3 regions of the Bacillus sp. m3-13 genome follow, and region 3 is predicted to be linked to each of the others. Evidence: predicted binding sites of a transcription regulator. Region 3 holds the regulator's gene; each other region holds the start of a gene.
The links. The regulator Rex, encoded in region 3, represses fermentation and respiration genes when NADH is low (regulators of the CRP and FNR family bind a similar motif). The targets are predictions, from matches to a motif close to TTGTGAAATATTTCACAA.
Positions count from the first base shown of each region.

Region 1: a site for Rex is predicted at 2,939-2,956, ahead of cydD (thiol reductant ABC exporter subunit CydD). Genes of this name have one in related genera too.
Region 2: a site for Rex is predicted at 2,227-2,244, ahead of M313_RS0120370 (cytochrome ubiquinol oxidase subunit I). Genes of this name have one in related genera too.

Region 1 covers NZ_ACPC01000019.1:66,002-73,381, forward strand. The annotation lists gene M313_RS0110780 (bifunctional homocysteine S-methyltransferase/methylenetetrahydrofolate reductase) at 1-178, opposite strand, end outside; gene metC (cystathionine beta-lyase) at 162-1,364, opposite strand; partial or broken gene M313_RS23365 (methionine biosynthesis PLP-dependent protein) at 1,361-2,478, opposite strand; SAM riboswitch class I at 2,606-2,726, opposite strand; gene cydD (thiol reductant ABC exporter subunit CydD) at 3,008-4,741, shown strand; gene cydC (thiol reductant ABC exporter subunit CydC) at 4,738-6,462, shown strand; gene M313_RS23370 (PepSY domain-containing protein) at 7,033-7,212, opposite strand; gene M313_RS24590 (PepSY domain-containing protein) at 7,209-7,380, opposite strand, start outside.
Region 2 covers NZ_ACPC01000048.1:134,380-141,759, forward strand. The annotation lists gene M313_RS0120365 (cytochrome d ubiquinol oxidase subunit II) at 1-806, opposite strand, end outside; gene M313_RS0120370 (cytochrome ubiquinol oxidase subunit I) at 819-2,150, opposite strand; gene M313_RS0120375 (tetratricopeptide repeat protein) at 2,514-3,734, shown strand; gene M313_RS26065 (site-2 protease family protein) at 3,893-4,387, shown strand; partial or broken gene M313_RS24215 (sensor histidine kinase) at 4,560-5,695, shown strand; gene M313_RS0120390 (response regulator transcription factor) at 5,692-6,291, shown strand; partial or broken gene M313_RS0120395 (DEAD/DEAH box helicase) at 6,419-7,380, shown strand, end outside.
Region 3 covers NZ_ACPC01000007.1:64,811-72,190, reverse strand. The annotation lists gene M313_RS0101580 (ATP-binding cassette domain-containing protein) at 376-1,623, shown strand; gene M313_RS0101575 (hypothetical protein) at 1,616-2,317, shown strand; gene M313_RS0101570 (hypothetical protein) at 2,360-2,542, opposite strand; gene M313_RS0101565 (ABC-F family ATP-binding cassette domain-containing protein) at 2,560-4,500, opposite strand; gene M313_RS0101560 (redox-sensing transcriptional repressor Rex) at 4,844-5,482, shown strand; gene M313_RS0101555 (twin-arginine translocase TatA/TatE family subunit) at 5,523-5,705, shown strand; gene tatC (twin-arginine translocase subunit TatC) at 5,723-6,481, shown strand; gene M313_RS0101540 (YdiK family protein) at 7,158-7,364, opposite strand.

The DNA of each region.
Region 1 (7,380 bases), on a different contig from region 3:
TCTGGATAAGATTGGCGCCGGCGTTCAGATAAGCTTTATGAATATTATAGATTTGGTTTGGTTGCGATAAATTTAATTCCTCAAAGCAACAATCAGAACCGTAGGAATAGAGGAGGGTCCCCATCGCGCCGTCTGCAATTAGTATTTTGTCTTGTTGTAAACTATCTAAGATTCCCATGATATACCCTCCGTTGTTCTTGGTTACCGCTTGCTACTGTAATGGTTTGTTGAAATGCCTGTTCGAAGTCTTCTATTAAATCATCTGCGCTTTCAAGTCCTACCGACAGGCGGAGTAAGGAGTTTGTGATGCCGCGTTTTAATCGTTCTGCTTCCGGCATTGCCGCATGGGACATTTTCGCCGGGAAGGAAAGGATGGATTCTACTGCCCCTAAGCTCACTGCAAAAACCGGGATCTCGACCTTACCGACAAACTTCCTTAAATCCTCCTCGCTGTGCAATTCAAAAGAAAGGACAGCTCCAGGTCCCTGCGCCTGTCTGTGTTGAAGGGTGAAGCCAGGATGTGTCGTCAATCCTGGAAAATAAACCTTTTTAACGGCAGGATGTTTTTCTAAATAACTGGCTATTTTATAAGCGGACTTTTGGGACTGCTCCAGCCTTACATGTAACGTTTTGAGCCCTCTTAGGACGAGCCATGCATCTTGGACACCAAGCACCGCGCCGAAGGAATTTTGCAAAAAGGCTAAACGGTCGGCAAGCACAGGATCCTTTGCCACCGCAAGCCCTGCCACGACATCACTGTGTCCGGACAGGAACTTCGTTGCGCTGTGCAGAACAAGGTCGGCACCAAGCTCCAGCGGCTTTTGCAAGGAAGGCGTCAAGAAGGTGTTGTCGACGAAAGTCCAAGATCCGATTGATTTGGCGAGAGTAGCCACAGCCGTGATGTCCGTTACTTTTAACAATGGATTGGATGGTGTTTCTACATAAAGCAATTTAGTGTTGGCCTGGATGGCTGCTTTCACTTTTTCCAAATCTGTCATATCTACAAACGTATGCTCCACACCGTAACGGGTAAGTACCTCAGAAACCATCCGGTAAGTGCCGCCGTATACGTCTTCTGAAATCAATACGTGATCACCTTGTGAAAGAAGAAGGAAAGCAGTCGAGATCGCAGCCATTCCAGATGAAAAAGCAAAGCCTCGCGTTCCTTCTTCTAAGTGGGCAATTGTTTCTTCGAGTGCTTCCCGGGTCGGATTGGCAGAGCGTCCATAGTCATATTTGCCAAAGGAATCGATATCAGGCTGATGAAAAGTGGATGCGTGTTGTATGGGCACGCTCACCGCACCATTGCTTTTATCAAACTTATGGCGGTTGTGTAACAACTTCGTTTGAAAAGAATGGCTCATGATAGGACCTCCTTTTGGATGGAAGCAGCTTTCAGCGCCGCCTCTAAATCTTGAATCAAGTCTTCTGCGTCTTCAATGCCGACCGAAAAGCGTAACAATCTGTTGCATACACCGGTCTCTATGCGGATTTTTTCGGGAATGTCCGCATGCGTTTGCGTGGCAGGATAGGTGATGAAGCTTTCCACGCCGCCAAGGCTTTCGGCAAACGTAATAAGGTTCAAGTTTTGAAGTAGCGGATTGACCCATGCCTCGTCTTGGATGCGGAAGGAGAGCATGCCGCCTCTTCCCGGATAAAGTACATCTGTGATGGAATCATGCTGAGCTAAGTATGTCGCAATTCGCTGCGCATTCTTTTCATGCCGTTCCATGCGAAGGGACAAGGTTTTCATGCCGCGGATCAACAGCCAGGAGTCGAATGGGCTGAGAACCGCACCTGCTGCATTATGGTGAAGCGAAAGGGATTCACAAAGCTCCACGCCTTTTGCGACAATCAGTCCTGCCAGCACATCATTATGCCCGCCAAGATACTTGGTCGCACTGTGAATGACGATGTCCGCACCTAATTTTATGGGATTTAATAGAACAGGAGTGTAGAACGTATTATCACAGATCAGTAGAAGTCCGTGCGCTTTCGCGAGCTCCGAGACTGCTTCTAAGTCTGTTTCTACCATCAGGGGGTTAGTTGGAGTCTCCACAAAGATAGCCTGCGTTTGGGAAGTAATAGCTTTTTCGATTTCTGAAAGGTCGGTTGTGTCCACATAGCTACAACACAGTCCCCTATTTTTTATAGCCTTCTTCAAAAAGGCGGTACGTGCCGCCGTACAAGTCCTTACAGACGATAAGGTGATCTCCGGACTTGAAAAGGGATAGGATGGTCAATATCGCCGCCATGCCGGAGCTGCAGGCAAACCCTTGGTCGCCGCTCTCAAGGTCTGCAATTGCTTTTTCCAACACATGGCGTGTGGGATTGCCGGTTCTTGTATAGTCGTATCCTGTTGACTGCCCAATACCTTCGTGTCGATAGGCAGTGGAAAAATAAAACAGGCGGATTGACCGTTCCAGTGGCAGTTTCTGAGCGATTTCCGATTTGTGCAAGCTTTTGTTTCCGTTTTATACATGAATGGGCCTCCTATATGGTAAGTGACAATCGTTTCTTCCAGAGGGCAGGGGCTTTAATGCTTTATCGGAATAAAAAGAAAAAGCCTTCTATAAGAAGAAGACTTTTATCGAAAAGTTCATTCTTCTCATCTCTGCAAGCATCACAGCTTGCTGGAATTAGCACCTTTTCAACGTCCATTCTAACGGGCGCTGCTGGTTGCTGAGGTGTCTTCGGGCCATTCCCTCAACCTCTCTGGATAAGAAAGTTCACTATTTAATTATCTGAACAATTTAATTATTTTACTAATTTACAACAGGTGGGTGTGAAATGCAATGTTTTTTTCTGGATGAATTAATTTTATGCGGTGAAGGAGTGGGGTAGAAGTGAAGTAGTAGAAGAATTTTTTTGTCATAAAATGGTCAATCCCGAAAGAGGAAATTCAATGAAGCATGTTATATAATGTTAACTATAAAGTATGTGAAACTTTTCACTAACTAAACTATACAATCCGATTTTCATTAATAGAAAAGAGGGATTTAACATAATGACTGATTTAAATACGATCGCTAAATCACATAGAGGCACAAGGATGACGCTGATCTTGATTGCCATCCTGACAGGGGCAACGGTTATCGGGCAGGCGTATTTTTTCGTCACCATCGTGGATCGAGTCTTCCTAAAGGGCCACACTTTTCAAGAAATACTGCCATTCCTGGGTGGCCTCCTGGTAGTATTGGCTGCACGAGCGGGGTTGACCTATTGGAGCGGCATTACTGGAGTGAAGCTTGCTGCAAAAGTAAAGAGAGATTTCCGGATTGCGTTGCTCAAGAAATTTTCCAACAGTCCGGTTCAAGCTTCCCTTAAGGGGCAGTCCGGTCAAAAGGTGAGCGTGATGATGGATGCGGTGGATGAGATTGACCCGTATTTCAGCAGATATGTGCCACAGGTCATTCAATCGAGCATCATCCCGATCATGATCTTAATCGCGGCATTCAGCCAGCATGTGAATACAGGTTTGATTATACTAATCACGGCGCCGTTCATTCCCATTTTCATGATTGTGGTAGGCTTGAAAACAAAGAAAAAATCAGAAGAGCAGATGGATAAACTGAATGCTTTTTCCGGAACGTTTCTTGATACGTTGCAAGGGCTCACGACGTTAAAGCTTTTCGGTCGCTCAGCAAAGCAGCAAGAAACAATTGAAAACAGCAGTTTAAGCTTCCGTGATGCAACGATGGAAGTGTTGCGAATAGCATTTCTGTCTTCGTTAATGCTGGAATTCATTTCGATGCTTGCTATTGGTTTGATCGCACTTGAAGTAGGCTTGCAGCTTGTTGTTTTTAAAAATGTTACGTTCTTTACTGCTTTCTTTGTATTGGTATTGGCACCTGAGTTCTACCTGTATCTGAAGGAACTTGGAAGCGCCTTTCATACTGGACGTGGGAGCATGGGAGCCGCGAAAAAGGTGACAGATGAGCTTGCAGTAGAAGAGAATCCTATAGAATGGGGAGACGCTTCTTTTCAAAAGAAACAGGGTCCACCTGCAATACAATTGAAAAACCTCGGATTCCGGTATGGAGACCAAGGCTTTGCTATTGAAAATATAACAGTGAATATCCCGCCATTTACACAGCTTGCTTTGATCGGGCGAAGTGGTGCCGGGAAATCAACACTGCTCAATCTGATGGCAGGGTTGATTCGCCCGTCAGAAGGGGAAGTGCTGGTGGACGGAAAGCCTTTATATGAATACGAGGAAAAAGCGTGGTTTGAGCGGGTCAGCTATATTTCGCAAAATCCGTATCTTTTTTCAGGAACGATTGCCGATAACATTGCAATTGGCGGGAAGGCGGATGCAACACAAGAGGAGATAAGAAGTGCTGCAGAGAAAGCGGGTATCCTTCCGTTGATTGAATCGTTACCAGAAGGTTTCGAAACGAAAATCGGCGAAGCTGGGAGAGGTTTGTCGGGCGGTGAGAAGCAGCGGTTAGCATTGGCGCGAGCCTTCTTGAAAAAACCATCTGTCATCCTGTTTGATGAGCCAACAACAGGTCTGGATCTGCAGACAGAGCGGATTCTCCAAGCTTCGATGAAGGAGCTGGCGAAAACGTCGACGGTAATTACCGTGGCGCACAGATTGCATACGATTAAACAGGCAGACTCCATACTGCTATTAGACGCGGGTCAGTTACTTGCTCAAGGAACACATGAAGAGTTGGTCGTAGCAATACCGGCTTACCGTAAAATGGTGTCTGTCCAGCAAGGAGGGAGCGCAGGATGAGAGAATTAGCACATGTTGTAAAGCTGGTCATGTTGGAGAAAAAGGACATACTCCTTTCCATTTTGCTCGGGTTCTCAGCGGGGATTACGGCAGTGGGACTGTTTGCCTCTAGTGGATATCTCATTTCCAAAGCGGCACTGGCTCCGCCGATCTATACCTTGACCGTGATGATTGCGGTCCTGAAGCTCTTCGGTTTCGCGCGGGCATTTAGTAGATATGGAGAACGTTTGTATTCGCACAGGGCAACTTTTACGATTTTAAGTAATCTACGTGTCTCTTTTTATAAAAAAATAGAGCCGCTTGCGCCGCAAATTTTCCAAAAATACAGAAGCGGTGATTTGCTTGCACGAATTGTGGGGGATGTAGAAAGCTTGCAAAACTTCTTTCTACGTGTGTTCTACCCGCCGGTTGTGCTGGTGCTCGTCTTTTTAAGTACGATATTTTTCATTTCCTTTTTCTCTATTTATCTGGCATTGGTAATGTTCGTCGGATTAATTTTGACAGGGTTTGTGGTGCCAGCGTACTTTGCGCTCGGGCAACGCCGATTGCAAAGTCGTGTCAGAGAAGAGAGAGGGGCGCTATCGACAGAGGTGACGGAACTGTTTTATGGGTTCCGCGACTTGAAGATCTATCAGCAACTCGATGTAAAAGAGAAGTTGCTTGCTGATGCTGCCGGTTCTTATGTAGCGGAGCAAGAGCGAGAAGGAAAACAGGCGATGTTCAATCAATCGATGAACACGTTTATTACGTTGCTTGTGTCATGGGCCTTGCTTGCGCTGGGGGCATACCTGACCGTGGAAGGCCAGTTTGAAGGATTGTTCCTGGCAATGCTAGTGATGATTTCCTTGACGGTGTTTGAAAATGCTGCGCCGATGGCTGTTTTCCCGAATCATTATGAGGAGAGCAGACGGGCTGCGGTAAGATTGGATGATGTGGTGGAAAGAGAACCGGTTGGAGGTGCAGCGACTGTTGGTGCTGCTGTAGAACTACCTGAACAACAGGCATTTTCTTTCGAAATGAAGGATGTCCGCTTCCGCTATCCTGGAGAATCTCGTTTGACGCTGGATGGGGTGAATATCAGTTTGCCTTCTGGATCGAAGACGGCGATTGTTGGGCCTAGTGGTTCTGGGAAATCGACGCTGTTGCAATTGTTGCTGAAAATTTATGAAACTGAGGATGGGAATGTCTCGTTGGATGGATGGGATTATGCCTCTGTTGATCAGGAAGACTTGTGGGGCGTGGCAAACGTCGTCCTGCAGGAAAATCACTTTTTCTACGGTACGATACGGGAGAATCTTGCGCTTGCCAAAGATGGATTGAAAGATGAAGAGATGTTAGAGGCATTAGGCGCGGTGAAGCTTGACGGGTTTTCCTTAGATGATGAGGTGCTCGAAAAGGGAGAGAACCTTTCCGGCGGGGAGAAGCAGCGCCTTGCTATCGCGCGTGCGTTGTTGAAGAGAGAACGTTTGTGGCTGCTTGATGAGCCGACTTCCTCCGTGGACGCTGTTACAGAAGCGGCAATTTTTGAGAAGCTTTTTGAGGTGGCGGCAGAGGATACATTGGTGCTGGTGAGTCACCGCTTGACGGGTCTCGAGAAGATGGATCAGATTGTTGTCATGGAGAATGGTCGTGTCGTGGAGGCAGGGACATTCGACGAGTTGATGGGGATGCAAGGGTATTTTTATGAGATGAAAGAGATTGAGAAGAGTGTGTTTATGTAGGTTAGGGGTTTTAGCTTTGGCTAGGCCGTCTGGGGGAGAGTTTGTTGGTCCCTTGGGCGGTTTTTTCTGCTATTTTGGTGACGATGTTGGTAGGGGTTAGATCAAATGTCCAAAGTTTTTAAAAAGTTGACCGAAGATTTCGCGAAGTTGTCCAAAGATTTTCCAAAGTTGGCCGAAGTTTTGAGGAATTTGACCGAACGAATTTTTTAAATGACCGAAGGCCCAAAATATTTGACCGAACATCCGCCTGTAAATGTCCGAACCCCCACCAAAATAGGTAATAAAATGTCTGAACCAATGGGAAAGTTGTCCGAATGGTTTTTCACACCCCAAAAGTTGCTCATTCCCCACTCTTTTTACACCAAAAATCAATAAAACTCGAAAGTTCAAACCCTAATTTGCTAAACAGCTTTCCAAAAAACCTTTCTTCGCCCCTCAAGGAGTCAAAACGTTCCCGCACCAAAAAAAGCAGCCCCATCAAAGGGCCGCCTCGACTTACCTAACTATTAATCATCCCACTCCACATACAATACTTTCCCCGTAATGGCGTCCACATAGACCGTTACATCGTCATCGTCGCCGTTTTGATGGTTTTTTGATTTCGACTTCATACACAAGCTTTCCGTTTTCGCGCTCAAGCTCAATATCTTCAAGCTTTCCCGGTACTTCCTTTTTCGCAATTCCCTTGGCTTCTCCGATGGAAATCACGGCTTCATCCTTGGCTGCGTTCTCTGTATTTTCCGTTTTCACCAGTAAGCTGCTTTTTGTCCGCGGCGTTCCTCTCTTTCTTCCTTAATGATCTCGCCATTCTCAGCGTCCACCTTGAATTCAAACTCATACTCATCATTCTTTACTTCAATTTCATACACAAGGCGTCCGTTTTCACGGTCTTTTTCTGCTTCATGGATCACGCCGTTT
Region 2 (7,380 bases), on a different contig from region 3:
AACTGTAGCATCACCAAGATAAAAGCTACACCAAGATGTTTCTTTTTCCACATCAGATAAACCGCTCCAAGGAAAAAGAGGAACGAAAGACTGAACATCCAGGAAAGTTCCAACATTTTATCGAAGTGTTCTGGGTTATGATCGCTTAAAGCAAAGAATACGAGAACGCTGGCAAGTATTGTTGGCAGGCTCCAATTCAAGGCATATTTTCTTAACACATCAAAAGCCTTTTCGTCTTGAGCTGTTTTAGCGTAATATGCCAGGAAGTAAGCCGAGATGTATAGTACACTTACTAAAGCCAAGATGACCACTGCCCATGAATAGAAACTGGTGAATAAAGCTCCATAATCCAACCATACGGAATCTTCATATTTATAAATGAATCCACCCTCTGAAATAGTAAGTACAACAGATAGGGAAGCAGGGATTAATAGTCCTGTGGCTCCATATAAGGCTTGATAAAAGTTGTTTCCTTTCTCACCATAATGATGGAAAGCATAGTAAGACCCACGAATTGCCAACAGAACAATCGCGATACTTCCCGGTACTAAAAGTGTTGTTCCATAATAATAGGCGGTAGAAGGGAAGAAGCCTACAATTCCGATAAAGAAGAATACGAGAAACACATTCGTTACCTCCCAAACAGGAGAGAGGTAACGGACAATCACTTTGTTGATTAGGTGATTTTTCTTTGTAATGGTTGAATAATAACTAAAGAAACCAGCGCCAAAATCAATGGATGCTACAATTAAATAACCGTACAAAAACGTCCATAAGACAGTAATCCCAATAACTTCATAGTTCATTTTTCATCCCCCTTACTCCATACCCCTGTCGTGAAGCTCTTTCTCCACCGGATTATTTTTAAACATTTTCCGCAATACTGTGGCACATGTTGTACAAAGAACGATGTAAAGCAGAACAAAAAGGACAATCATTAGATCCACATGCTCTGATGTCGTTGCACCTTGTTCTACGGTCATATAACCTACAAGGAGCCAAGGTTGCCTTCCAAGTTCAGCAAAGAACCAACCCATCTCGATTGCCAGTAGGGACAACGGTCCACCTGCAACGATCGCCCATAATAAAGGCTTGTTCCATTCGTTCCATTTCCGTACTTTTGCAAACAAGACATACAGAATAGATATAAACGCTAGGAACATACCGATCCCCACCATCAAATCAAAGAAGTAATGGACGATTAAAGGAGGGAGCTCCTCTTCTGGGAACTCTTCTAACCCAATTACTTCTGCATCAGGTGTCCCATGAGCCAAGATACTTAAGGCATATGGAATCTCCAGGGCATATTTCACTTCATTATTTTCTTGAAGGACTCCACCCAATATTAAAGGAGCTTCCGTTGAAGTCTCAAAATGCCATTCTGCTGCGGCAAGTTTTTCAGGTTGATATTTTGCTAGATACTTCCCAGAAAAATCACCTATGATAGCAGTAGATATTGCAAAGATTACAGCTGCTGTCATTGTAAGGTGCAAGGCTTTTTTATGATAAACATGGTCTTTTCCTCTAAGTATTGCAAAGGCTGCTATAGCAGCTAAAACAAATGCTGTTGTCAAATATGCCGAGGATAAGACGTGAGCAACCTTTGTAGGGGTTGCGGGATTAAACATTGCTTCTAAAGGACGGATATTGGTCAATACGCCGTTTTCAAGGTCAAATCCTCTTGGTGCATTCATAAAACCGTTCACTGTTGTGATAAAGAAGCCTGAAGCCATTGCACCGAGCGCTACAGGAATCAAAATGAAAAAGTGATAGATTTTCTTTTTAAATCGGTCCCAAGTATATAAGTAGATGCCAAGGAAGATAGCTTCAAAGAAAAACGCAAAGGTTTCCATGAACAATGGAAGACTGATAACATGGCCGGCCATCTGCATAAAGTTCGGCCAAAGTAAGCTCAATTGTAAACCGATAGCGGTACCTGTCACTACCCCGATCGCAACGGTTATGACAAATCCGCGTGCCCATCTTCTCGCAAGCAGGCGATAATGTTCATCATTTCTCTTTATTCCCATCCATTCTGCCAAAGCTATCATAAGGGGAACTCCCACACCGACCGTGGCGAAAATGACGTGCACAGCCAGTGTAATTCCAGTAAGAATTCGACTTAAAAGAACAGGATCATATTCAAACATCCCAAACATCCATACTCCACTCCTTTTTCAAACAAAAATTACAATCTTCTAGGTTCATTTTTTATTATACAATAGATTGCTCAATACTTCACAATATAAACTCTAAGCAAACTCTCTTTCTAGTATATTCCCTTTAACCAAGAAGCAAAACAGGGGGAAAGCGCTTGAATATGACATCTTTATGGCAAAGATTCGGCTAATTTGTGACAAACAATGTAGAGAATGCGAGGTTAACAAACAATAGCTTGCTCCTGTCAATAACAGAAAAATAGTAGAAAAAAAGTAAAATTTGCCGGAATGTTGTATAAATATGTAGAAGAAGGTGGTAAAATATTCTTATAATTCACACAAAGGGTGTATTCGATGAGGAATATAAAAAATCATATTAATAGGCTTTCTAGGGACACGTTCTCTCTAAATTACAATCTAGATCAAGGGATTGTTGGCACCTTTGAATTATCAAATGGAAACGAAGAAGATATAAAAGTACATGAAAATCTAAAATGTAATACACCAGTAGAAGCACTATTATACAAGATTTATGATTTTACAGTTCTACAGGATAAAAAGGCTGCAAGGGAAAAGTTTCTATATTTAAATGATGAGTTTAATATTGATCATGTCTTATCAGATCCCAGCATAAACTTACTTTATCTCGTGGTGAAGCTTAAGTACTTTATCTTAAATAATGATAGAAAGCTATATGAGCCAATATTTAATCAAATTAGAAGTTTACCTACTAGCATAAATCCCTCTGTTGAGTACATACACCATAAAACACTAGGAATCTATTATTATCGAACCAATAATTTTTTACAATCCACCTTAGCACTTGATAACGCCTTATCTTTGGCTGAAAAACTACCTTATATATCTGAAGATGACAAAGCAGAATTGTATTATCAAGTCTCATTGACGAAAATCAAAACTTGTGACACGTTTGAATCTATCTTTTATGCCGAAAAGGCTCTTTCCCTCTACCAAAGTCTCTATAACAATAAACGTTCAGCTGAATGTCATATTATTTTAGGTATCAACTATAATCATTCCAAACGCCAGGACTTTGCTGAAAAACATTATCTTTCTGCAAAAAATATTGGGGAAAGCATTGGAGATTCTTATCTGGAATCGATGGCACTTCACAATCTTGGTTGCATTAAGTCCTATTTGAAACAATCGGAGGAAGCGATCTATTATTATTTAGAGTCATTAAAACGAAAAAGAGAAGAAGAAAGAAGTGTTTTTTCCATCCTAGGACTTGTTGAAGAATATTATTTTTTACACCAAACAGAATTTTCAAAGGAATGGGCGGAACAAGGGTTAAGATTGGCCCAAAGAATTGATTTAACAGAATATATTCTTCACTTTACCGCACATATCTATTTATTAAATAAAGATACAGAATTAGAGCCGTATATTTTACAACGGGTAATACCATATTTTAGAAATGCTGGGAATGAACGATATTCCATTAAGTATACGGAAATGTTGGCTAAATACTATTATGAAAACAAACAATACAAGTTAGCAAGTGAGTTTTTCGACAGCTGTTTACAAAATATAAAATCAAAAACCTCCTATTAAGAGAAGGCAAAAATCCCGCACTTAAAAATTTTGGTGTGGGATTCTTCCGTATTGACTAGGTATTTTGATTTAATTTTATTTTCTTTTCTCTACTCAAGTTTGAAAATCAAATTTAGGGTATGTAAGCATTATTTAATTCTTTTATTATGAGAAAGGTAGTGTTTACATTGTTCGGTATAAATGATTTGTGGAAATTTTTTCTCTCTTTTTTTCTTGTGTTACCTATCGTTACGATCATTCATGAATTGGGGCATTATTTCTTTGCTAAGCTATTCGGCGGTAAAGTTATTGTCCATATTGGAACCGGCAATGTCCTTTTCAAATTTGGCTCAATACGAATCAGGAAGTTATATTTTTATGATGGTTGGTGCGAGTATATTTCCATAAGCAAAAAAGCTTCTAAACTCGATAAGATTTTAGTTTATTTAGGAGGATCAATTTTTAATATTTTATCCATATTCCTCTTAAATACATTAATATTAAACGAAGTATTGGAGCCAAGTATTTTCTTCTATCAGTTTACTTATTTCTCATTTTATTTTTTGTTCTTTTCTTTATTTCCAATTAATCACCTAAATGGCTGCCCAAGTGATGGGATGGCCGCCTTAAATATATTAACGAATAAAAAGTTCAGTAAGAATCCATCTAATTAAAGAAAGTATATGACATTTGTCATAACATCCTAATGACACGTGTGACTATGCCTCATTTCATTAAAAGGGTAGAATGAATTTAAAAGTTTAAAATTATTTTTTACAGAACTTTCCTATTAATTTTGATATAATAACGATACAAGACATGTAAAGGATAAATGAGGTTTCAACTATGAAAAAGAGATATTTAATGTTTCAAAAAGGTTCTGGAATTTCACCATATATCTGGAGCGTATTCAGCATCCTTCCGTTTTATTTTATTTTTCAATCATCATCCACCCCCGAAATAATTGTTGGGATATGTTTAACGATTCTATTTTTTATTGCTTATAGATTTGCATTCATCTCTAATAAGTGGCCTGTCTACCTATGGACCTGTTTACTGATAGGGATTTCCATTACAATGACTATCTTGTTTCATTTCATTTACTTTGCTTTCTATATTGCTTTTTATAATGGAAAATTAAAAATAAAATAGCCTTTACTGTGCTATATATCATTCATTTAATTGCAACTACAGTAGCAATCAACATAAATGTCGTCATGAGGGACGAGTTATTCTTAAAACAAATCCCGTTTGTCGTAATCATTTGGATTGCAGTGATTTTATTACCATTTAATCTTTACAATAAGCGAAAACAAGATCAGCTAGAAGAGCAGTTGGATGTAGCTAATAAAAGAATTTCTGAGCTTATCATTCAAGAAGAAAGGCAACGGATTGCAAGAGATCTGCATGACACACTTGGACAAAAACTTTCGTTGATCGGCTTGAAGAGTGATCTTGCAAGGAAAGTAATGACTAAGAATCCTGACCAGGCAAAATTGGAGCTAAAGGATGTTCAACAAACAGCCCGGACCGCCTTAAATGAAGTGAGACAAATGGTGTCTCAAATGAGGGGAATTCGATTAAAAGAGGAATTTGTAAGGATAAAACAAATACTTGATGCTGCACAGATAGACCTAAAATTGGAGCATGATTTACCTTTAAAGGACAATTCATTGTTCTTAGAGAACATATTGAGTATGTGCTTGAAAGAAGCGGTTACGAATGTAGTTAAACATAGCAAAGCATCAAAATGCACGGTCAAGATGGAGCAGCTGGGAGACGAAATCAGACTGACCATTCGTGACAACGGGGTTGGAATGACAGAGCAGGATGATATAGGGAAAGGCAGCGGACTGCTCGGCATTAGGGAACGACTGGAGTTTGTAAATGGACTGATGGAGATTAGTGGGGAACAGGGAACAACAATCCGAATCAAGGTGCCCAAAATGGTCAATCAGAGGGAACAGGAGGAGAAAGCATGATACGGATAGTAATAGCAGAGGACCAACGCATGATGTTAGGCGCCTTAGGTTCATTACTAGATTTGGAAGAGGACATGGAAGTGGTCGGAATGGCTGGAAACGGGGAAGAGGCTGTAGCTTTATTTCACAAATATAAGCCAGATGTTTGTATTATGGATATTGAGATGCCAGAGAAAACTGGTTTGGAAGCAGCTGAAGAGATAAAGGGCCTTGGGTGCAAAGTCATCATATTGACCACATTTGCAAGAACAGGGTATTTCCAGAGAGCCTTGAAAGCGGGAGTTACCGGTTACTTACTTAAAGACAGTCCAAGTGAAGATCTGGCCAACTCCATTCGAAGCATCATGTCGGGAAGACGCGTTTATGCCCCGGAATTAATGGATGACTTCTACGGAGAAGAAAATCCGCTCACTGAGAGGGAAAAAGCGGTTCTGGAGCTTGTGGCTGATGGGAAAAATACGCAGGAAATAGCAGATGAATTAAGGATAAAATCAGGTACTGTTAGAAATTATATTTCTAACATATTGGATAAACTTGAAGTGAAAAACAGAATTGAAGCGATTACTCAATCTAAGGAAAAAGGTTGGTTTAAGTAAAATTGGATAGAATGATAAAAAACCGATCTGAGAGTTCTGATCGGTTTTTGTTTATGCTCTACTTTATTATATGATATAGTTATTGGAGCTATTTTAAGGCTATATATAGAAAAGAGACGTGATAAGAGTGACTGATTTTTTAAAGTTAGGGATTCGAAAAGGAGTAAATCACTCCTTAAAATCCATGGGGATCAATGCCCCAACCCCAATACAGGAACGAACTATTCCCGCAGTACTTGAGGGGCATGATGTTATTGCACAGGCCCAAACCGGCACAGGCAAAACATTGGCTTTTGTCCTTCCTATCTTGGAAAAGGTGGACGTTAATAACCCTGAAACTCAAGCATTGATTCTTACACCGACAAGGGAGCTTGCCCATCAAATTACAAAAGAGATAAAAAATCTAAAAGAAAATATAGATGATTTACAGGTTCTTGCAGTATATGGGGGACAGGATGTTAACTCCCAGCTAAAAAAGCTAAAGGGAGCACAGCATGTAATCGTGGCAACACCTGGACGCTTGCTAGATCATGTGAGAAGAGGAACCATTGATCTTTCCACCATCTCCATGCTCGTCATCGATGAAGCTGATCAAATGCTATTGATGGGTTTTCTACCTGATATTGATACCATTACAGCAGAAATTTTTGCTTCACGCCAGACAATGCTGTTTTCTGCAACTATTCCAAATGAAATTCATGCATTAGCGAAGAAATATATGAAACAACCAAAACATATCCAGATAGCTGAGAAGCAAGTGACAGTAGCTTCCATCAACCATTATGCCGTGGAAACGACGGACCGTCGTAAAGAAGGGACCATGCTTCACCTCATTAAAGAACATAATCCCTATTTGGCCATCATCTTCTGCAGAACAAAGGCGAGGGTGCAGAAGCTAACAGAGGTTCTTAAACATGAGGGAGTAGAATGTGAAGCATTACATGGAGATATCCCGCAATCCAAGAGGAACCGAGCGATGAAATGGTTCCGGGAAGCCAAACTTCAATACCTTGTTGCAACAGATGTAGCTGCTCGTGGACTAGATGTAGAAGGCGTGACACATGTCTATAATTATGACATTCCTCAGGA
Region 3 (7,380 bases):
ACAGAGAGGCGGTCTCAGAGCCCGAAGATGCTCCGCTGCGCCAAGAACGGTAACAGAGAAGCGGTCTCAGAGCCCGAAGTTGCATCGCTGCGCCAAGAACGGTAACAGAGAGGCGGTCTCAGAGCCCGAAGATGCTCAGCTGAGCCAAGAATGGTAACAGAGAGGCGGTCTTAGCACCCAAAGCGGCTCTGTTTCCACAAGTTTGGTAACAGAAAGCTCCCCATCCCCGCAACCTCTATAAATTTATTTTGTAAAAATTGTTAATAACCCCATTGACTTCTCCTCCCTTAACTTATATAGTTAGTTACATAACTAATGAACCAAATAACATAACAATAAATACACCAGTCAACTCAAAGTAGGTGAATTAAAATCATGGAAATCAACCTTAAGAGTGACATCCCCATTTTCCAGCAGGTGGCCGAACTGATCGAGAGCGGCATCTTAGAAGGCAGTATGCAGGAGGGAGAGCGGGTGCCGTCAACTAACGAATTTGCGAAGTATTATCAGATCAACCCAGCAACTGCAGCCAAGGGGATCAATCAGTTGGTTGATCAGGAAATTCTATTTAAGAAAAGGGGAGTAGGAATGTTTGTGGCAGAAGGGGCAAAGCAGATCATCCTGACAAAAAGAAAAGCTGCATTTTTTAAAGACTATATCGTTCCGCTAAAAAAAGAAGCTAGCAAGCTTGGGATAACAGAAGAGGAATTAGCGACATTGATCGGCAAGGGGGGAAGAGCAATGAAGATAGAAGTAAAGAATGTATCCAAAATCTACGGAAACAAAAAAGCGGTGGATAACATGTCAATAACGCTTGAGGAAAACAAAATCTACGGTTTGCTTGGACGGAACGGTGCGGGTAAAACCACATTGATGCAGTTGCTTGCAGGTCACGCACTTCCTTCATCAGGGGAAATCCTCATTAACGGTCAGAACCCCTTTAACAATAGGAACATCACCAAAGATATCTGCCTTGTAAATGAGAGCAACAACTTCATCAAACGCCTTAAAATCAAGGATATCTTAAAAGTGGCATCGCTTTTTTACCCGAACTGGTCATGGGACACAGCAAATGCGTTACTTACCACTTTCAATCTAAATCCGACCCTCAAAACGAAAGGCTTGTCAAAAGGGATGGAATCTTCACTAGGCATCATTATTGGCCTGGCGAGCAGAGCGAAAATCACGATCCTTGATGAACCGTATATCGGACTCGACGCAGCGGCCAGGTTTAAATTTTATGAAGTGCTCTTGGAAGAATACGAAGAGTTTCCGAGAACGATCATCTTATCCACACATCTCATTGATGAGGTGAGTAACCTGTTTGAAGAAGTGGTCCTGATGAGAAGTGGGCAGCTTGTTTTCCACAATTCCACAGAAGAACTTCTAGACTCAAGCATCACGGTGTCAGGGAAAAAAGAAGCGGTAGATCAGTTTGCAGAAGGCAAGCGTGTGTTACATGAGTCCGTTTTGGCTGGTAGAAAAACAGCGACTTTGTACGGTGAAGGGCTTACGGTGGAAGCGGCGACCCAGCACAACTTGGATGCAGAACGGAGCTCCATTCAGCAACTGATGGTGTATATGACAGAAGAAGAGTTACAGGGAGGGAAGCAATATGCTTAAGGATGTTAAAGCAGTTCTTTATTATTTGGCTGTGGATATGCGGTTTTCGTTTATGGTGTTCTGGTCCATTTTGATTCTCAGTTTGACTGCCATGTTCCTTATTGTCCTATCCTTTGACACAAAAATGGTTGTTTCCACAAGCATGGCAATCTATATATTCTGCGGGATTACGGGCTTTTTGACAACAAGGGAGACCTTCCCTTATTGCATTAAGTTTGGTGCGACAAGAAATCAATATTTGCTCAGTGTGCTGATCTATTGCAGCGTAGTGGCAGTGGTGTTTTCCACCATTCATGTAATCATTAAGAGCGTATTCGATGGGCTTGTAGGGATGGCAGCAAGCGGGAGTTTCCTCACTTACCATACGGTGGAAATGACGACATTAGCAAACACGTGGTATAACCAACTGTTTGTAGATCTGGTCATCTGTTTTCTTCTATTATCACTAGGCTTTTTACTTGGAACCATCTTTTACCGCCTTGGTTTAATTGGGGGATTTGGAACATTGGCGCTGCTTGCAATTGCTTTTCTCCTTCCCACTACAAGGGACTTCTTATTGGATGCTTTGGTAGATATGGACGGGTGGAAGATGGGACTTAACTTCTTTATGCTGGTGGCTATAGCGCTATTTTCTTTCTTGCCGAATTGGGGAATGCTGAGGAAGGCTTCTACTTTGTCCAGTGCGACGAGATAGGGAATATAACAAAACCGCACAGTCCACTCTGTGCGGTTTTTGCTAGTTACGCTGTTTTTTCTTTTGGAAAAATAAATAGTAAATCCCAAGACCCAACCCTGCAAGGTTGATAGCCAGCATGACGAAATAATACGCCTCGATCGGGCCGGTAAAGATGTAGTAAAAGTATCTGATGGTGTTAATAATAATGACCATTAATAAAACAATCGAGAAAAATCTATTCATCCATATCCCCCTACTATTTAAACAAGCTCTTCCCATTCTTCCATCAACGCAAGCAGCTTTTCCTGAAACGCTTCATTCGCTGTGTTCAGCTCCAGCACTTTTTCATGGTCCTGGTAGACTTCAGGCAAGCAAAGCTCGCTTTCGTTATGCTCGATTTTCTGCTCAAGCTCTTCCATCTCTTTTTCGATTTCTTCGACGCGGCGTTTGCGCTGGCGTTCGAGGCGCTTTGCTTCTTTCTCCTGTTCATAACTCATTTTCTCAGGGGCCTCAGTTGAAGCAGATGAAGTCACTTTAGAACCTTTAGTAGTCGCAGTCTCTGCTTCCAATCGCTCCAGTTCCAACGCCTCTTCTTTTTTCTCCACATAATAGTCGTAGTCGCCAAGGTACTCTGTTGCGCCAACTGTGCTCAGCTCATATACCTTCGTCGCCAACCGGTTGATAAAATAACGGTCATGGGACACGAAGAGAATCGTGCCTGGATAATCAATCAAGGCATTCTCTAAAATTTCTTTGCTGTCCAAGTCCAAGTGGTTGGTAGGCTCATCGAGAATCAGCACATTTGAGCGCTCCATCATCAGCTTGGAAAGGGCAAGCCGCGCCTTTTCGCCACCACTCAATGTGGATACGGGCTTTAACACGTCATCCCCGGAAAATAGGAAGTTTCCTAGAACGGTCCGGATCTCTTTCTCCATCTTCTGAGGATATTCATCCCAAAGCTCCGCTAGAACGGTTTTGTTGGAAGTAAGATCTGCCTGCTGCTGATCGTAATAGCTGATCGACACATTGGCGCCAAAAGAAAAGGTGCCTTCAAGCGGCTTTAATTTTCCGACAAGCGTCTTTAATAAGGTAGACTTTCCAATTCCGTTTGGCCCGACAAGTGCAACACTGTCGCCGCGGCTCATGGAAAAGTCCACTTGACGGAAGACAGGGTTCGTATCGTAGGAGACGGCTAGATCTCTTGCTTTTAGCACATCGTTCCCGCTTTGGCGGTCGATATCAAACATAATGGAGGCAGATTTTTCGTCGCCTTTAGGACGGTCCATCACGTCCATCTTCTCAAGCTGCCTGCGACGGCTTTGGGCCCGCTTGGTGGTAGAAGCGCGGGCAAGGTTCTTTGCTACAAAATCTTGCAGCTTGGCAATCTCGCCTTGCTGCTTTTCAAACATCTTCATTTCGCGCTCATACTGCTCGGCCTTCTGATCCAGATACTTACTGTAGTTTCCGATGAACTTCGCGGATTGCTTACGAGAAATCTCGTAAACAATGTTAACGACCTTGTCCAAGAAATAGCGGTCATGGGAAACAATCAACAGGGCACCCGGGTAGCCTTGGAGGTAGTTCTCCAGCCAGGAAAGGGTGTCGATGTCCAAGTGGTTGGTCGGCTCATCGAGAATGAGGAGATCCGGCTTGGTCAAAAGCAGTTTCGCTAGAGCCAAACGTGTCCGTTGTCCGCCACTTAATGTTTCAATCGGTGTTTCGTAATCATATTCGGAAAAGCGCAATCCGTGCAGAACGGAGCGGATATCTGCTTCATATTGAAAGCCGCCTTTTTGCTTGAAGGCTTCTTGCACTTCGTCATATTCTTTGAGAATGCGAGCGTACGCTACTTCATCTTCAAAATAAGCGGGATCTCCCATTTTCGCTTCCAATGTGCGCATTTGTGTTTCCAGTTCGCGGAGTCCGGCGAATACGGTCAGCATCTCGTCCCAGATCGAGCGCTCAGTCTGCAAGCCAGTGTCCTGCGCAAGATAGCCGATCGACACGCCTTTAGGTTTAATCAGGTCTCCTGAATCAAAGGATAGCTGATTGGCTATGATTTTTAATAGAGTGGATTTCCCTGCCCCGTTGCGTCCCACAAGGGCAATTCTATCTTTGGATTGTACTTCTAGTTTTATATTCGATAAAATAAGGTCAGCGCCAAAGTATTTGGTCAACTGATTAACTTGTAAAATAATCATCATCTTCACCTCGAGTAATTCTAGGTTAAGTGTATCTTTCTTTGGGGTTTACATCAAGATTTTGGGTATCTGGTTTTGAGGGAGGGGCTCGATTTGGTAGAATCGCCCGTAAATCGAGATTATCGCCTGTATTTTTTTATTTTCGCCCGATTAGTGGCAATTATCGCCCGTAAATCTGTAAAATCGCCCGATTCCACTCGGAAATCGCCCGTAAATCCAAATTATCGCCCGATTGCGGACAAGGTCCCAAAGGCAGGAAAATTAGTAAAGACATAGAAATGTAATCGTTTTCGTTCCGTGGTAAAATAGAGGAGCAAACAGGTTCGACAAATGGGGGAGTACAATGAATAACGAACAAATAAAAATTCCACAGGCAACGGCAAAGCGCCTTCCGTTATATTATCGTTTCATCCAGAACTTGCATTCGTCTGGCAAGCAGCGCGTGTCATCTGCGGAGCTTAGTGAAGCGGTAAAGGTGGACAGCGCCACGATCCGCCGGGACTTCAGTTACTTTGGTGCGTTGGGGAAAAAGGGATATGGATATAATGTTCAATATTTGTTAACTTTTTTCAGGAAAACGCTCGACCAAGACGAATTGACATATGTTACTCTAATAGGTGTAGGTAATTTAGGAACCGCCTTCCTACATTATAATTTTATGAAAAACAATAATACGAAAATAGTGATGGCCTTTGATGTGGACGAGTCCAAAATCGGCTCGGAAATCGGAGGAGTCCCTGTTTATCATTTAGACGATATTGAAAAACAAATGCCCGAGAATGTAACGGTAGCCATCTTGACGGTTCCGGCTCCGGTAGCACAGCCAATAGCGGATAGACTTGTAGAAAAGGGCGTAAAGGGCATACTGAACTTTACACCGGCACGTATCAATGTTCCGGAAGAGATACGCATCCATCATATTGATTTGGCGGTGGAACTGCAGTCATTGGTATATTTTCTTAAGCACTATCCAAGCGAGTAAAAAAGATGTAGAATAAGAATATTTCGAGGAGGTGTCAAATATGGGTTCATTAGGAATGGGAAGCCTCTTACTTATTGTATTTGTAGCACTACTTATTTTCGGTCCAAGCAAGTTGCCTCAACTTGGAAAAGCAGCAGGTAATACATTGCGCGAATTCAAAAACGCAACTAAAGGATTGGCCGATGACGACGATTCTAAAGAGAAAAAAGAAGAAACGAAGTAATGTAAGGATGAACATATATGCTAGATAGAGAAATGTCGGTGTATGACCATATAGGCGAGCTCCGAAAAAGAATTATCATCACAGCATCCTTCTTTTTCGTTTCGGCAATCGGCGGCTTCTTCTTGGCCGAACCGATCATTGTCTATTTACAGCAAACAGATGAAGCGAAAGAGCTGACGATGAACGCCTTTCGTATGACAGACCCCATCAAGATCTTTATGCAATTCGCCTTTCTAATTGCATTTATCATAACGTTTCCCGTCACGCTCTATCAGCTTTGGGCCTTCATCAGCCCAGGCTTGTTAGAAAAAGAACGGAGAGTAACGTTAAGCTATATACCTATTTCCATTTTCCTGTTTTTAAGCGGACTAGCTTTCTCTTACTTCATTTTATTCCCGTTTGTCGTGGATTTCATGGGTAGACTTGCAGACCGGTTGGAAATAAACCAGGTAATCGGAATCAACGAATACTTTCAATTCTTGTTTCAACTAACCCTACCGTTTGGGTTACTGTTTCAAATGCCGGTAATTGTGATGTTCTTAACAAGGCTGGGCCTCATTACCCCAAGCTTCTTGGTGGAAATTCGTAAGTTCGCTTACTTTGGCCTGCTTGTGGTCGGTGGAATGATTACGCCGCCAGAACTGATCTCGCATTTGATGGTAACCGTCCCGCTGTTTTTGCTATATGAAATCAGCATTGTGATTTCTCGTGTTTCTTATCGAAAAGCGCAAAAAGCGGCAGCGTTGATGGAGCAGGAAGAGAAGATGAATAATTAGATTTGAGCAAGCTCGTCCCCTTTTTTGAGAAGGGGGCGGGCTTGTTTTTGGTTTAGGCGGTGGACCGGTTCAAGTCGCTCATAGGGACAGATGACGGGCCCAATCTTGCCAAATGTCCGAAGATTTTCGAAAGTTGACCGAAGTTTCCACGATTTTGACCAAAGATTTGGGAAAGTTGACCGAAGTTTCTCCGAATTTGACCGAACCAAATTTTGAAGTGTCCAAAGCTCGTTAAAAATTGACCGAACAACAACCTCAAATGTCCGAACCCCCTACAAAAAAACAAGAAAATTGTCCGAACACCTGAACGAATTGACCGAACCATCCCAGAGGCCCCTCAAAACGAGCAAATTCCCTCTGTTTTTGTTCAAAATAGGTAACATTCCATAAGCATCTGCGACCCAACCCACAAAAGCACAAACCCTAATTACCCAAAACCACTTTTAGTAAAAACCAACCCAAAACATCCCCCAGTAAGAGCGAACCCCAAGTTGATTGCAGTGGAAGGCGCGCAGACGCCCGCGGGAGGAAGGGACAGGTGAGACCCCACAGGCTGCAAGCCGAGGAGGCTCACGGACCGCCCGCAGGCAAGCGAAGCGCCTGAAACGGAAATCAACTGAATTATAGACTCTCCAAATTAAAAAGACCCGCACCTACAACAGGTACGAGCCTTCTCTCACTTTTTCTTCTGTTGTATCTCTTTAATCTTCTTATGCAGCAGATAGGACCGAATGGCGACGCCGAAGTCAAAGGTGGCAATGAGCATCAGCAGGATGGTGTGCCAGTGCCAGATGGTATCCTTCACAGAAACAATCGCCAGGTACAAGAACAAGCTGCCCATGATCGCATAGAAGAAAACCATTCGTAATGGTGTTATTTTCATGTGCAAATCCTCCAGG